DNA from 3 places in the Bacillus sp. 05T22 genome. Region 2 is predicted to be linked to each of the others. Evidence: riboswitches for the same ligand, from Rfam matches in the RefSeq annotation. Region 2 holds a riboswitch; each other region holds the start of a gene.
What was found. A riboswitch is a leader RNA that binds a small molecule or an ion and turns the genes downstream of it on or off. The one in region 2 is predicted to bind thiamine pyrophosphate.
Positions count from the first base shown of each region.

Region 1: another riboswitch for thiamine pyrophosphate. It lies ahead of tenA (thiaminase II); the one in region 2 lies ahead of tenA (thiaminase II).
Region 3: another riboswitch for thiamine pyrophosphate. It lies ahead of thiM (hydroxyethylthiazole kinase); the one in region 2 lies ahead of tenA (thiaminase II).

Region 1 covers NZ_JBFTMC010000049.1:2,767-8,020, reverse strand. The annotation lists gene tenI (thiazole tautomerase TenI) at 1-170, opposite strand, end outside; gene AC1DIT_RS15555 (ABC transporter substrate-binding protein) at 181-1,182, opposite strand; gene AC1DIT_RS15550 (ABC transporter permease) at 1,179-1,931, opposite strand; gene AC1DIT_RS15545 (ABC transporter ATP-binding protein) at 1,928-2,677, opposite strand; gene tenA (thiaminase II) at 2,646-3,341, opposite strand; TPP riboswitch at 3,430-3,532, opposite strand; TPP riboswitch at 3,594-3,705, opposite strand; gene AC1DIT_RS15535 (M23 family metallopeptidase) at 4,247-4,648, shown strand; gene AC1DIT_RS15530 (hypothetical protein) at 4,655-4,987, shown strand; gene AC1DIT_RS15525 (DUF3965 domain-containing protein) at 5,111-5,254, opposite strand, start outside.
Region 2 covers NZ_JBFTMC010000069.1:11,672-16,925, reverse strand. The annotation lists gene AC1DIT_RS18795 (alpha/beta hydrolase) at 1-484, opposite strand, end outside; gene tenA (thiaminase II) at 933-1,640, opposite strand; TPP riboswitch at 1,823-1,930, opposite strand; gene AC1DIT_RS18785 (MBL fold metallo-hydrolase) at 2,031-2,753, opposite strand; gene AC1DIT_RS18780 (homoserine dehydrogenase) at 2,922-3,947, opposite strand; gene AC1DIT_RS18775 (esterase/lipase family protein) at 4,083-5,254, opposite strand, start outside.
Region 3 covers NZ_JBFTMC010000029.1:6,870-12,123, reverse strand. The annotation lists gene AC1DIT_RS11760 (DNA topoisomerase III) at 1-1,313, opposite strand, end outside; TPP riboswitch at 1,851-1,960, shown strand; gene thiM (hydroxyethylthiazole kinase) at 2,030-2,839, shown strand; gene thiE (thiamine phosphate synthase) at 2,855-3,511, shown strand; gene ilvA (threonine ammonia-lyase) at 3,635-4,843, shown strand; gene AC1DIT_RS11740 (anaerobic C4-dicarboxylate transporter family protein) at 4,916-5,254, opposite strand, start outside.

The DNA of each region.
Region 1 (5,254 bases), on a different contig from region 2:
GGAAAGCCTCCTTTTAGGAGACCTTCCACACCTTCATATAACTCTTTCGTACTTTTCTCTCGCTCACGAATATGCAAATAATCAATCTCACTCTCAATTTGCATCGCTACATTCGCTAACTCTTCGAATGCCATCTGGCCATTTGAGATAACGTGGAGCTCATCTTTCATATTCACTCGCCTACTTTAAAATATTTTCGAATAATTCATTGGCAGGAACAATCTCTTTTGTCATGCCTTTTTCTTTCAACCATTTATTTTGTTTTTCCCATGACTCTTTCGTATCTGATAAAAATGGCTCATCTTTCGTTTCCATTTTCTCTAACAAAATTTTCATACTTTCTTTTTCAACTTCTGGAACAAGTGGGAAATTTTCCTTTTCTTGATGATTTAATAAAATACCCAGTGCTTCGTCCGGATTCTTTTTCATAAATTCATATCCTTTTTTCGCACCTCGTAAAAAGGCTTGCAACGCTTCTTTATCTTTTTTCAACGTTTTATCACCTGTTACAAAAACAAGTTCATGATAATTTGGTACACCATAGTCAGCTGGGTTGAAGTACGCTGGTTCATGGCCTTCATGACGCATAACAGGAACTTCATGGTTAATATAAGCACCTGTGACAGCATCTACTTTTTTCGTAATTAACGCTGGTACTAAATCAAATCCAACATCTACTACTTTTACAGTATCCGGATTGCCACCAGCTTCTTTTACCATCGTTTTTAAATACGCTTCACTTAAAGGTGTTCCAGAATAACCAACTGTCTTTCCTTCTAAATCTTTTGGTGAATTGATTCCCTCTGATTTTAATGATACGACGTGATTTAATGGTGAACGGACCACAGCTCCGATTGATTTCACTGGAATTTGTTCATTTGCTTTTGCAATGACAACATCTGGCTGATAATATAAACCAACTGTTACTTTCCCCGCTGCTGCCAACGTTAATGGATCGGTTGGATTAGAAGGGAATTTAATATTTACTTTCACGCCTTCTTCTTTAAAATATCCTTTTTCAATCGCCGCATAGATAAAACTATGGACTGCATTTGGATACCAGTCGAGCATAACTGTTACTTCTTTTTCAGCCTTTTTCTTTTCTGATGATGAATTGCTGGAACACCCTGCAATCATTGCAACTAATAATGTAAACACAAAGATGCGTTTGAATAATTTCATGAATGTTTCCTCCAACTAATGAATTTCTTTTCTAATATAGAAACAACTAAAACAAATAAAATAGCTAGTAATGATAGAAGCACAATCGGTGCAAACACACCAGCTCCGTCTAACTGTGTCATCATTCGTTTACTAAAGTATCCTAAACCAGCTTGCGCACCAAGCCACTCACCAATTGCTGCTCCAATGACACTAAGCGGAACAGCAATTTTTAAAGCAGAGAAAAAGTACGGAAGTGCAGATGGCAACTTTAACTTTAGAAAAATATCTTTTTTCGTTGCGCCATATGTCACTAAAAGCTCCTCCCATTCCTTTTTCGTGCTGCGCAATCCATCATACGTATTTACCGCAATGGGGAAAAAGGTAATCAAAACTGTCACAACGACTTTGCTCCAAATTGAATAGCCAAACCATAAAACAAATAATGGTGCTAAAGCAGTAATTGGAATCGTTTGTGAAGCAACTAGTAACGGATAAAAAGCTCTTGCTACCCATTTACTCGCATTCATAGACATCGCCAGTCCAACACCAAGTACAATAGAAATAACTACGCCGATTAAGACTACATATAAGGTTGCTGGCAAATGAACTGTAAGTAATATGTCACGCAGTGCCCACATTTTAGCTAGAATTGCAGTAGGAGATGGCAAAATATACATCTCATCTACAATTCTAGCCCCCACTTCCCAAGCTATGAGTAGTATGCCACTTAAAATCAGTGCAGGTAGTAACTCTGTCACACGTTTCATACGAGCACCTGCCTTTGCAGCATACCGAGTAACTCATCTTTTAGCCCTAGTATCTCAGGCCTATGCAAATCTTTTCTTGAGCGCTCCGTTCCAAGTGGTACAACACGCTCCGTTAAAGTTGTTATAGGTTGCTCTGTCACTATTAAAATCTGATTAGAAAGAAAAAGTGCTTCTTCTACATCGTGTGTAATAAATAAAATGGTTTTTTGCCACTGTTTCCATTGCTCAAACAACCATTCTTGCAACGTTGCTTTCGTTAATGCATCTAATGCGCTAAACGGCTCATCTAACAATAAAATGTCCCCGCCTGTTAATAAAGTTCGAATAAAGGACACTCGCTGCCGCATACCACCTGATAAATCTTTCGGATATTTGTTCTCGTATCCTTGTAAACCAAATTGTTCTAACAGCTCTTTTGCCTTTACATGTGCTTCTTTTTTCTTTATCCCCTGGCACTCTAACGGCAATGCCGCATTTTCAATAATCGTTCTCCACGGCAGGAGCATATCTTTTTGTGGCATATACCCTACAGGATGACTCGAGGTTTCTGTAAGTTGAATCGTTCCAGCCGCTACATCTTCTAATCCTGTAATTAAACGAAATAATGTACTTTTGCCACAGCCACTCGGTCCAATGATGCTAACAAACTCTTTTTCTTGTACAGAAGCATCCAGACCCTGTATAATTGGCTTTTCATCATAATGAAAGGAAACATTATGAAACTGTAGTATGCTCTTGCTCCTCAAAGCCCCACATCTCCTTACGATACGCCATATCCCAGAATAAATACTCAAAGCGGCTGGAATATAAGAAAATCTCTTCTAATTTGTCTAACTCTTGTTCAGACTTTCCTTCAGCTAGTTCATTTAATAACTCCATTAGCCAAATGCAAAGGCTTCCATACTCTTCTGAGCTATATCCTTGAATCCACTCACCAAAAAATTCATGATCTCTCGCTCCTGGAATATCATTTAAACGTTTTCCAATCTCCCAGTAGCTCCACATACATGGAAGCAGAGCCGCAATTAACTCTGCAAGCGTACCATTTTGAGATACTGACATCATATAGTTTGTATACGCTAAATTTTTAGCAGATGGTTTTGCCTCTTCCATCTCTTGTACAGAAATACCAAGGCGTTTTGCATACTGTTTATGGATCGTCATTTCTCCATTTAAAATGCCGTCTATTTGTTCTGCAAATTTTGCCATAACTTGCGGATTAGTCGCTTTCACAACCCCAATTGCATAAACCTTCGCATAATCTAGTAAATATAAATAATCTTGTATGATGTAATATTGGAATTTATCTTTTTCTAATGTACCGTCCCCCATCCCAGTTACAAATGGGTGATTATGACTTTTCTCCCAAACCGGCTGCACAGTCTCAAATAACCTCTCACAAAATCTCATTTATATTTCCCCTTCTTTCATATCTATTTATCTAAATAAAAAAGCCACTTCTCTATATAAGAAGTGGCTACAGCAAATAAAAATACATTTATTCGTTGTTCCACTTCCCTACGCTAGCATAATCTAGATCAGGTCTATAAGGGTTAAGGATTATTCCTCTCTCAGCACATAAAGCACCCCTAGTGGTTTTCACTATAAAATTGTCAAATAAAAAAGCCCTGTTTCTTTACGCAAAGAAACAGGGACTGATTGTTAATGTCCGAATCGCTTCCCTACGCTAGCATAATCTAGATCAGGTAATAAAAGGATCAAAGACTCTCGGCCTTACTCTCAGCTGGGAACACCAGCTCTCCTAGCATAATATGAAATTACCATAGTCAGTATAACACTGTCATGGATCATCAGCAACTGTTTTAACTTATTCCAATCCTATTTACGAGCCATGAATCCAATACAAAGTAAGAATTCTTTCCATCAAAGTTCTACCTATATAAAATATGAAAAATAAATATATATATCCATTTTGATTTTCCAACATATAAGTCGCGGCTATGAAGAATAAAAGGTGACCTGTATTCATTTTTTCTTTTTGTTTAACTTGGTACGGGGTAGGAAAAGGATCTAACCGCTTCTATGCATGGCCGGATGCTCTCTCCCGCCTAAAAAGAAAGCTTTTCTGTCAGCTTTTCAATTCGGATTTATATATCTATTCAGAAAATACCAATTATCTTTAATCCATATTATAATGATTATTAATCTATTATTCTTTTAATATATTTCGATTCCATTAAAAAATTGTTATTTTTCTCATTTCGTATTACAGTTATGTGAATAGTGCACAAAATATTATATCTTTATACTATAATAGGGGATGTATTAACACATCTATGGGGGGCTAATATTAGATGAAACAGAAAGCTACAGCTTTAACGGCAACTACTGTCGCAGTCGCATCTCTACTTCCATCCATAACTCAAGTAGATACATGTACTGTAGCAGCTCAAGAATTGCCTACACAAAACACTCAATATATAAAACCGAATCTAAAAATATTATATTCGAATAATAAAATAAAAGCAAGGAATAATGCTAGCTCCGTAAAAAATACAAATATTTCTACATCTACTAAACGGAAAAACAGTTATATTGTAACTGTTGATGATCAAGTTCAGACTAGGGAATTGTTAGGACATATGGGAAATACAAGCCATTCATTTGGGCAGCACCTCCATTTTGAATTACATAATGGTAAATGGAATTTTGAAAAAACAAACGCGGTAAATCCACTGCAGTATTTAGTTCGGTAATATTATATGCCACGTAATATTACCTTAATAATTGAGTATTTGGCTTTTCTCGGTTTAATTTGTTGTTTAGTAATTTACAATACTAACATTGTTTTTTTAAGTATTGTTATCTTATTTGTTACTATCGAATCTTTGATGGAAGCATTCAAAATCCGACTAAAGAAACACATTTCTCATATATATACTGCATTTGTTATTATCGGCGGTTTAATAACAAATATTATTTATAGTGGTTTTCACCTGGCTGCTATATTCCCTGTATTTTTTATAGGGGTACTACTCATTATTTCCCAATATATTCACATTCCTGATCACCGTAAGAAACAACAAGAAGCTTAGAATGGACGTATGTCTACTTCTCATTTACGAATAAATAAAAAAAGAGTCTCACTTTGAAGTGTGAGACTCTTTTTTTATTTATTCATTATATAGAGTGAACAAGGGAAAGCACAAAACTTTTCTTTATCCACACGCATATCGTTCATAAATAAAACTTAAATTATATTTCTTCTCTAAGCCCACTCGTTGTTCCTCATCACACCAGTAAAATAAAATATCATGAATCGTTGCATAACGCTTATTCTTTAGAAATTGTTTAATAAATGA
Region 2 (5,254 bases):
CATTTGTATGAACGGAATTTGTCTCTTTTTGTTTTACCTCTCCAATTCCAATAAAGGAACCTGCTTGTAATTGTACTGGGAGTCCCTTCCAATAACTCTCCAGCCATTTTTCAGATACTATCTTCTGTAAAGATCGAGAAGTTAAATCAAATGCAGATTTATAATTTTCAGCATGCATATCACGGATAAATGTAAGAGTAGTAGATATAACAGGATTTTCATCATCAACATTGTCTATTTCTTTTATATTTGTGTTTGTTTCCTTTAATGTCGAAATAAATCGGTAGTTGAACGGATTATTATATGTATTGGGATAAAAACTTGTTTTCAATACATCCGTATTCCTCCCCTCGTACAAACTTGAAGAACTCGCAAAAATTTTAGGTGAAATTACTTCCTCCGCGTATGAAACAGAAGGAATACTTATCGCACAAATTGCGCTAACGAGTAGTAACTTATTCCCTATTCGTTTTCTCGTTCTCATATCTTTTTGGCCCCTTTCAAATTTAAATTTTTATAATTTCAGTACAACATTCCAAGTATGGTAAGATAAATAAAAAGTGCAAAAGAGATTAATAACCTTCTTTACAATTACATTTCCCCTTAACAAGTTAAAAAGGGAATTATAAACAAACTTCAATAAAAATTACCTTCTCCCTTTTTTTATTGTGTAAATTTTTTATAATAGTTAAGCAACTAATGACTGAAGTTAATTTTTCTAAAATGTAGAGATTATTATTTTTGTACAAAAAAATGACTAAACTAAGTTAGTCATTTTCTATACTCTTCATTTTCATGTATGATGAGAGCCATATCTTTCCCTTATAAAGTGGAACTTTAATCAACCCTCACCAATCGGGCTTTTACGGGCAGTTGATCCCCCACCTAGCTTCCTCGTTTCTCTCTGAATCTTGAGGAGGTGGGTGGCTTACTTACTGCCTGTTAATGCGGGATAAACTTACATCTTCTACTTGTTTTTCTGCTGGCCATTTTTCTAATGTGTAAGCCATCTCCCAAAATGAATATTCATATTGACTGCTAATGATAAAATGCTGTTTCATTCGCTTACGATCAGCTTCTGTTACTGTTTCCGCAATGGCATCTAATCTAGCAATTTGCTCCTCTACTAAAGTACGGAACCAGTCAGAGCCGTATGCGGAAATCCATTCTTGGTAAATTGGTTCTTCAGGTTTACATTCTTTCAAACGTTCACCAATTTCATAATAAAGCCAGTAACAAGGTAAAATTGCTGCAATAATATCCCCGATATGTCCTTCATATGCAGCACGATACATATGTGATGTATACGCATAAGCGGTTGGAGCAGGAACAAATGATTCTTTTTCTTCCTTAGTAATTCCTAATTTTTTCGCAAAATTCTCATGTAACGATAATTCAGCTTGATATGTATTCTGTGCATGGTGTGCCATACGAGCTGTCGTTTCTAACTCAATAGCTTTTGCTGCTCCTAACGATTGGACTCTTGCAAAATGACTTAAATAATATGAATCTTGCATAACGTAATAGCGGAAACTAGCTAAATCTAATGTTCCATTTCCTAATTTTTTCACAAAAGGATGGTTAAAACTTGCTTCCCAAATTGAATTAACTTCTTTGCGTAACAACTGTGAAAATGACATTATAGGCCCTCCAATAAACGTTTTGATAGTAAAAAATGAAACAAGTTTCTTAACGAATCGCTCATTAACGACTAGACTACTGGGATCTACTTCAAATAGGTGCGGTGCGCAAAATAAAAAAGCTTTCTTTACACACACGTAAAGAAAGCAGGCTGGACATCATCAATATTTTAAAAATATTGATGATGTCACTTCCACTTCCCTACGCTGGTATTACTCAGATCAGGTCCTAAGGGTCTCAAAAAAAATCCTTTGATCTCAGCCTATAAAAGGCCCCCCTAGCGGATAGATATTAACTATTTAGTTTGATATTTATCATAACATAATTCATATAGCTGTAAAATATTATTTGATAGTTCAAACTTCATAAAATATAATTTTTACAAAATACTATTTATCCATTCCTACTAACTGTTCAATTTGCTCTTTAACATTTGAATCACAAACACCACCGTGATAACAAATTATCCTCTCAATATCAAACTCTAAAAATCTTCTAAGTGATTCTGTAGCTGTTTCCATATCTGGTGTCGTATGTGGAACTGGCCCTTTTAGTTTTCCTTCAACACATACCATCGCGTCACCTGCAATTAATGTCTTATATTTTTCACTATATAAACTAATATGCCCCGGAGTATGTCCTGGTGTATGAATCACTTCAATGCCTCCGAGAAATGGAAGTCTTTGTCCATCTTCTAATGTTTGATTTACTTTTGCTGTTGGAGGATTTTTATATAGGGCTTGCACAACATCTGGAAGTGCCGCCCATTTTTCTTCACTCATTTTATTTGGATCTCCTTTAATAAGGGGTAACTGTCCTTCAATATAAGGTTTGTCTAATTCATGGGCGTACACTTCAATAGAATGATTTGCCTTCTGCTGTATTTCAGGAAGACTTCCAATATGGTCTATATCTTGATGAGTTAAAATAACTGCTTGTAATTGTTCAAAAGGCACACCAATACCAATCATTGCATCGCAAATCCCTTCTAATTGACCTGGCATACCAGTATCGACTAATAGAGCCTCTTTTTCATCCCAAAGTAATGTTGGATTTAATTCAAATCCTTGAATTTTCAATTTCAAAACCGCTAGACTGTTTTCTATTTTCATATTACACGTCCCCCTCGATACATAAATTAGTGAAGTTATTTCTCTTACTAAAATGTATCACCCTAAGGGCTTCTCGTCAAATGTTAAAATTAAACTATAACACAAAAACATTTATTTGTCAAGTTGATTATTATCTTTTTCATTTTAATTGAAGACTATATTTTTTCATCATACATCTTTTCGATACAAATTAATTAAATCTTTCAAAGCCGCTGCTGCTGCTCCTCTTGGGCTTGAAGCTCCTCCGGTTGAAGTAACTTTCCCCATCGTATCAGTATGAAAAGTGATTCCTTTTTCTGTTCCATTTACATGAGCCAATGGATGCCCTTTCTCTATTTCACGCGGGCATACTTCAAGTTTAAGATTTCCTGAATAATCTTTATATGCTGTTGCAATTAATTTTAGAGATTTACCTTGTTCTTTTGCTTTCAGTATATCTTGTTTCGTAACATCCTCTATACCTTTTATAGATATACAATTCAATGAACATTCTGCTTGCAGCAAACTATTTGCCAATAATAGAAGTTTACAAGCACTATCCATTCCACTTACATCTAATGATGGGTTTGTTTCAGCTATCCCTTTGTGCTGCGCTTGATGCAATGCTTCCTGGAATGTTACATCTTCTTCATACATTTTTGTAAGAATATAATTTGTTGTTCCATTTAAAATACCTTCTATACTTTCAATTTGACATCCTGCTAAACTGAATTGTCCAATATCTAATGTAGGGAGTGCCGCAGCAGTTGCGCCGCTATAACAAATACGTACCTTTGCGAGTTTTGCTTTTTCTTTTATTTCTTTCCATGCGTTAACAAGTGCTCCTTTCGAAATAGCTACTACATCCATATTGTTTTCAATCGCTGTTTCAATGTATGTTCTTCCTGGTTCACCAGTTTGAAGATTAGTTGGTGTCGATTCAATTAATACAGTACCAAAAGGAAACTTTTCACTTTTATCAAGTGGATAGTGTTTGGTATACTTCTCTAATACATAGGAACCAGTACCATAAGTTAATAATTCTTTAATATGTAAACCTTTGTCATTATAAAGATTGACTGTACTCCCAATAATTCCAGTAAAAGCAAGTTCGATGCCGTACATCTCTTTTATATATGAAGCTTTCTCAAATACCAATCTTACAAACTCTTTTCCAACAGTTCCATATCCAGATATCACCACGTTAACTCTCATACCATCACCTCGGGCTATCATGCTATTTTAATATTAACTCCATTATACTCCGAAGGCACGATTCGATTCACGAAGTAAAAACTCCCTCAGAAGAATTTGAGGGAGTTTTTCCATTTCAATATAAATATGATCCAGTTATTCTGGTAAATTAGATAAATTTTTAGCGATATTTCGGTAAAAAGCATTAATATCAGAAAAACCTAATGAGTCCGAAACGCTTAGTCCTACCATATCAAGGTGATCCCAATTTTGTTTTGTCTCAATATGATTCCATTTTCCACGCTCTGGTGTACCGCTATTATTTATAACCACATCAGTAGACGGTCCTACCATAGAATTCGTATTTACTACACCGTCATTTTGCCACCAAGATGAATCAATAAATGGTCGACTTTGTTCATACCTTGCGTATGATCCTAAGAAAATCGCATTCCCCATTAATGTTTTATTCATTGTAATGTGCGGGAAATGAAGCCCTGTTATAGAGGTTGCCTGTGTTGCATGTCCGCTGTAAGAGAAATAATATACATCTGGTTGCGCTTTTACCCAGTCATTTAATTCCTTCGCTCCATCTGTACTTAAATCCCATTGACTTATATCTTTCGTATCCTTCAAAATGGAACTATTTAAGACACGGTTTGAATATTGATAAAATGACTCCCCAGCTTTCTTTTTAATTCCCCATTGATCCAATTTAAAGTCGTATAGTGATAGATTGCTATTTTCTCCAATTCCAGCAGTTGCAACGAGTAATTGCTTTACAGCAGGCAAGAGTAAACTTCCATCTGCAAGGGTTGTCCCGTTGTGAGGTGTTGCCAATGTCGTTACACTATGAACATATGACTTTCCGCCTTGGAACAATGGAGACATTTTTACATCTACATGCTGTTTTGCATACTCCCTCTCTTCTTGATTTCCTTCTTTTAATATTTGAACAAGTGTACGTATCGTTTGACCACCCATACTATGTCCTACTAAATGAACCTTATTTGTCTCACTCCAATTTTGGACAAACCCTGTATATGTTCTCCCATATCGATCATGCCCATGTTTCTCAGCATGAGCCGCTCCATAATCTACTGTTCCCCCATTAATTTCAGCATATAACTCACAAGCACGATCCCAGTTACTTGATAACGGTCCAACAGCAGCGGTATGTACACTGTATCCATCTCTCTTTAAATTCTCTTGAATATCATGTACACCCCCCCAATACTTTACGCCCAATAATTCATCTCTTCCCCACCCTGTAAAGCCATGTACCAAAATAATAGGATTGTTATTTTTCTTTCCTTCCTCTGCGTGCG
Region 3 (5,254 bases), on a different contig from region 2:
CGGTTTTCATATACTTCTTTCCAACCAGAATGTAAAATCGTTTTGCCACGTGCAACAAACGTTTCATCACCAATTTTCGTGCGTAATGTTAGTTGTTCATATTCAAAGGCTGGGAATAAGACTGCTAAGAAACGTTTTACCACTAAATCATAAATTTTGCGTTCTTTATCTGTGAAAGCTGAGAAATTCACATAGCTTTCCGTTGGGATGATTGCGTGATGATCGCTTACTTTACTATCATCAACAAATGCTTTAGTGGATTTTATAGGCTTATTTAAAATTTTATGAGCTAAAGGACGATATTCTCCTACTCCACACGCTTTTAGACGCTCTGGAAGTGTTCCGACGATATCAGATGAAATATAGCGCGAATCTGTACGAGGGTAAGTGAGTACTTTATGTTGCTCATACAATTTTTGCATAATATTTAACGTTTCTTTTGCAGAATAACCAAAGATTTTATTTGCATCACGTTGTAGCTCTGTTAAGTCATAAAGACCAGGAGCAAATGATTTTTTCACCTTTTTATCGATTTCTACCACAGTTGCATTTTGTTTATCCAGTTTTGTCACAATGGTATCGATTTTTGCTTTATCAAAACTGCGACCATTCCCTCTAGCGTCTTGCCAAGTCAATTTTAACTTTTCTGTTGTTTGAGCTTCAATGCCGTAGTATGTTTGTGCTTTGAAGTTTTTAATTTCGTCCTCACGACCTGCAATGATAGCCACAGTAGGTGTTTGTACACGACCACAGTTTAGTTGAGCATTAAATCGAGTAGTTAATGCACGTGTTGCATTAAGCCCGATATACCAGTCAGCCTCCGAACGTGCGACAGCTGAAGCGTATAAATTTTCATATGCTTTACCTGGCTTTAAGTTTGCGAAGCCATCTTTGATTGCTTTATCGGTAACAGATGAGATCCATAGGCGTTTAATAGGTTTATTAATTCTAACTTTATCAATAATCCAACGCGCGACTAATTCTCCCTCTCTTCCAGCGTCTGTAGCCACTATTATTTCAGTAACATCTTTTCTAATCAGTTGACTTTTAACGGCATTAAACTGTTTGCCAGTTTGCTTAATCACTGTCAATTTCAAACGTTCAGGTAGCATTGGTAAATCTTCTAGATTCCACTTTTTATATTTTATATCATAGCTTTCTGGGTCTGCTAATGTAACAAGATGCCCTAAAGCCCAAGTAACGATATATTTATTACCTTCAAGATAACCATTTCCTTTTTTATCACACTTCAATACACGTGCAATATCACGTGCAACAGAAGGTTTCTCAGCAATTACAACACTTTTTGCCATATTTAAAACATCCTTTCAAGTTTCCGTAAGTTAAATATAGCATAGATCCTTTGCGGATTCAGTTATGCCGAAGATTCTAACCTTTTGTTATTAATTAAATACTCTATATCTTTGACTAGTTAAGAGGGGGAAATTTTAGTATTTCGGATATAACAAAATAGTAGGATATCTTTGTCCTTTTTTAAAAGGACAAACCATTATTTCACAAGGCGAAAAAGTATCAAAACGCGATGTTGCGAAGTATATGAAACAATAAAATCAAGATGATGAGCCGCGTAATCCTGCGTTAGCGGAAGCTTTGGCAAAATTGAAATTTGGTTCAAAAGAAAAAAGGGAACTGCTCTCATTTTCTCACTTTGTTTGAACTTGGCATGGGGCTAAAAAAGGACCTGACCGCTTCTATGCATGGCCGGATGCTCTCTCCCACCTAAAAAAGGGTTTTTATCGTTTTTTCAATTTGTACTTATATATTAAGATGACAAAAACGTGTAACTTGTTATTTTAAGAGAATAAGAGTAGACTCTGAATTAGATGAATAAGAAAACACATGGGAGTTTGCGGATGCAGACTGAGAGTACGACTAATCTGTCGTTGACCATTAGAACCTGTTGGATAATGCCAGCGTAGGGAGAGTGTAACAGCACATGTTCAGGCACTTTGCATACGCGAAGTGTCTTTTTGTGTATCTCCCATTATAAAGTTAGGAGATGAAAAGAATGAATATAAAAGAAATCGCAAAAGTAGTGGAGACAGTGAGAGCGGCTAATCCTCTTGTGCATAATATTACAAATGTCGTTGTAACAAACTTTACGGCCAATGGTTTACTTGCATTAGGAGCTTCACCAGTTATGGCATATGCAAAAGAAGAAGTGGCAGAAATGGCTAGCATTGCCGGAGCACTTGTTTTAAATATGGGTACACTTCGTCCTGAAGAAGTAGAAGCGATGTTAATTGCCGGGAAGTCTGCGAATGCACATCATGTACCTGTGTTATTTGATCCAGTTGGTGCAGGGGCAACGTCTTATCGAGCAGAAGTTGCAAGACATATTCCGAGTGAAGTGAAATTAGCGATGATTCGCGGGAATGCAGCGGAAATTGCTAATGTTATCAATGAAAAGTGGGAGATTAAAGGTGTCAATGCTGGGGCTGGAAACGGTGATGTTGTAGGAATTGCGAAACAAGCAGCAGATGAACTAGATACAATTGCGGTGATTACTGGAAAAGAAGACGTTGTAACAGATGGTGAGCGAACAATCATTATTCGCAATGGACATCCAATTTTAACGAAAGTGACAGGTACAGGTTGTCTATTAACTTCTGTAATGGGGGCATTTGCAGCGGTTGAAAAAGATTATGTCAAAGCGGCAGTTGCTGCATTAACGTTTTATGGTGTAGCAGCGGAAATAGCTGCAAGTAAAACAGTAGAGCAAGGACCAGGAAGTTTCCAAATTGAATTTTTAAATCAGTTAGCAAACACTACTGCAAATGAGATTGTACAATATGGAAATATCCAAGAGGTGCAATAAGAAGGGGTAAAAGAAATGGCAAGTATTGATCAACAACAAATGTCCAAGTTATTGCAAGTGTATTTTATTATGGGAAGTAATAACTGTGAAAGAGATCCATTACAAGTAATGAAAGAAGCGTTAGATGGCGGAGTAACGCTTTTCCAATTTCGTGAAAAAGGTGAAGGAGCTTTAGCTGGGGAAGAACGAGTGCGTTTTGCTAAGCGGCTACAAATGCTTTGTAAAGAATATGATGTACCTTTTATCGTGAATGATGATGTAGAATTAGCAATTGAATTGGGTGCAGACGGTGTTCATGTTGGACAAGATGACGAAGGAATTACATCCGTTCGTGAAAAAATGGGAGATAAAATTGTCGGGGTATCTGCTCATACGATAGAGGAAGCTCGTTTTGCAATTGCAAATGGGGCGGATTATTTAGGAGTAGGACCTATTTTTCCGACGAGTACGAAGAAAGATACAAAAGCGGTGCAAGGAACGAAAGGGTTGCGTTATTTTAGAGAAGAGGGAATTACAATCCCGATTGTTGGTATTGGAGGAATTACACTTAAAAATGCTGCTTCTGTTATAGAGGCAGGGGCTGATGGAGTTTCTGTTATTTCTGCAATTAGTTTAGCAGATTCGCCTTATGAAAGTACGTCTTTACTGACAGGTATTTTTAATGATAAATAGTGAAAATCGTTGATATATGGGAAGAACCATTTCTAATGTGAAGAAATGGTTTTTTTGTCGTATAAAACAAAGTGTGCGGCTCAAACTAATATGTATGAACATATATCGTTTCGGAGGTACAATATGATTTCATTACAGGATATTATAGCTGCTCATGAGAAGATGAAAGGCATTGTCCATATGACACCACTAGATTATTCAAGTACATTTAGTGAACTATCGCATAATGAAGTATATTTGAAACTCGAAAATTTACAAAAGACGGGTTCTTTTAAAGTACGTGGTTCTTATAATAAGATGGTTTCTCTTGATAAAGGTGAATTAGAAAATGGGGTTGTTGCAGCGTCTGCTGGAAATCATGCACAAGGTGTCGCCTATTCTAGTAATATGCTCGATATTCCCTGTACGATTGTGATGCCAAAAGGTGCACCGCTTAGTAAAGTGCTTGCGACTAAGCGATATGGTGCACATGTAGAGTTGCAAGGTGATGTATTTGATGATGCATTAGCGTATGCGCTAGATTTGAAAGAACAAACAGGAGCAAAGTTTGTACATCCATTTGATGATGAGGCTGTAATCTCTGGTCAAGGGACGGTAGGTTTAGAAATATTGCAGCAGCTTGATGACGTCGAAGCAGTTATTTGTCCTGTTGGTGGTGGCGGCTTAATTGCAGGTGTTGCGATGGCGATTAAAGAACAAAAACCGTCGGTGAAAATATATGGTGTACAAGCGCTTGCTTGTCCGGGGATGAAGCAATCCTTAGAGGGAAAGAAAGTTATTACTGTGGAATCTTCACCAACTATGGCAGATGGAATTGCAGTGAAAAGACCGGGAGAACTTACATTTCAGCTTGTAGAGCGATATGTAGATGATATTTTTTGTGTGGATGAAATGGAAATTGCACGAACGATGCTAATGCTACTTGAACGCAATAAATTATTAGTAGAGGGGTCCGGTGCTAGTTCATTAGCGGCGCTACTATATCAAAAAATTCCTGTGAAAGAGAAAAAAGTTGTGTCGATTTTAAGTGGTGGAAATGTTGATGTTAACTTCATTACTCGTATTATTGAACATGGGATGGTTGAAGCCGGCCGCTTTGTTCATATTGCAACAATGATTAAAGATAAACCAGGACATTTGCAACATTTACTCGAAATTGTAACAAGTTTTGAAGCAAATGTATTACATATTCATTTAGAGCGGATTGGAACAAAAGTGTTTCCTGGGTATACGCAGCTCCATTTATCATTAGAAACGAAAGATAAAAACCATATTGAAGAAGTGCTAAGTGGGATAGAGAAAAAAGGATATAATGTAGAAGTTATTGAATAAAGAATTTAAACAAACGTTTGATTAAATAAAAAGCACAAACTTTATTCAGAAAAAGTTTGTGCTTTTTGTATGTTAAAACATAATGGAAATTAAGAGCATCCCAATTCCAATGGAAGCAAATGTTGCGACCAGACCAGGAATCATAAAGCTATGATTTAATACATATTTACCAATACGTGTTGTTCCTGTACGGTCAAAGTTGATCGCAGCAACAATTGTTCCGTAGTTCGGAATGAAGAAATATCCGTTTACTGCAGGGAACATCGCAATAAGAAGTGTTGGTGAAATGCCAAGTGATAATCCGAGTGGCACTAACGCACGTACTGTTGCTGCCTGGCTATACAGTAAAATAGATAGAATAAATAATGCAATAGCGAATAACCATGGTGCGCTTGTTACTAAGTGTTGAAT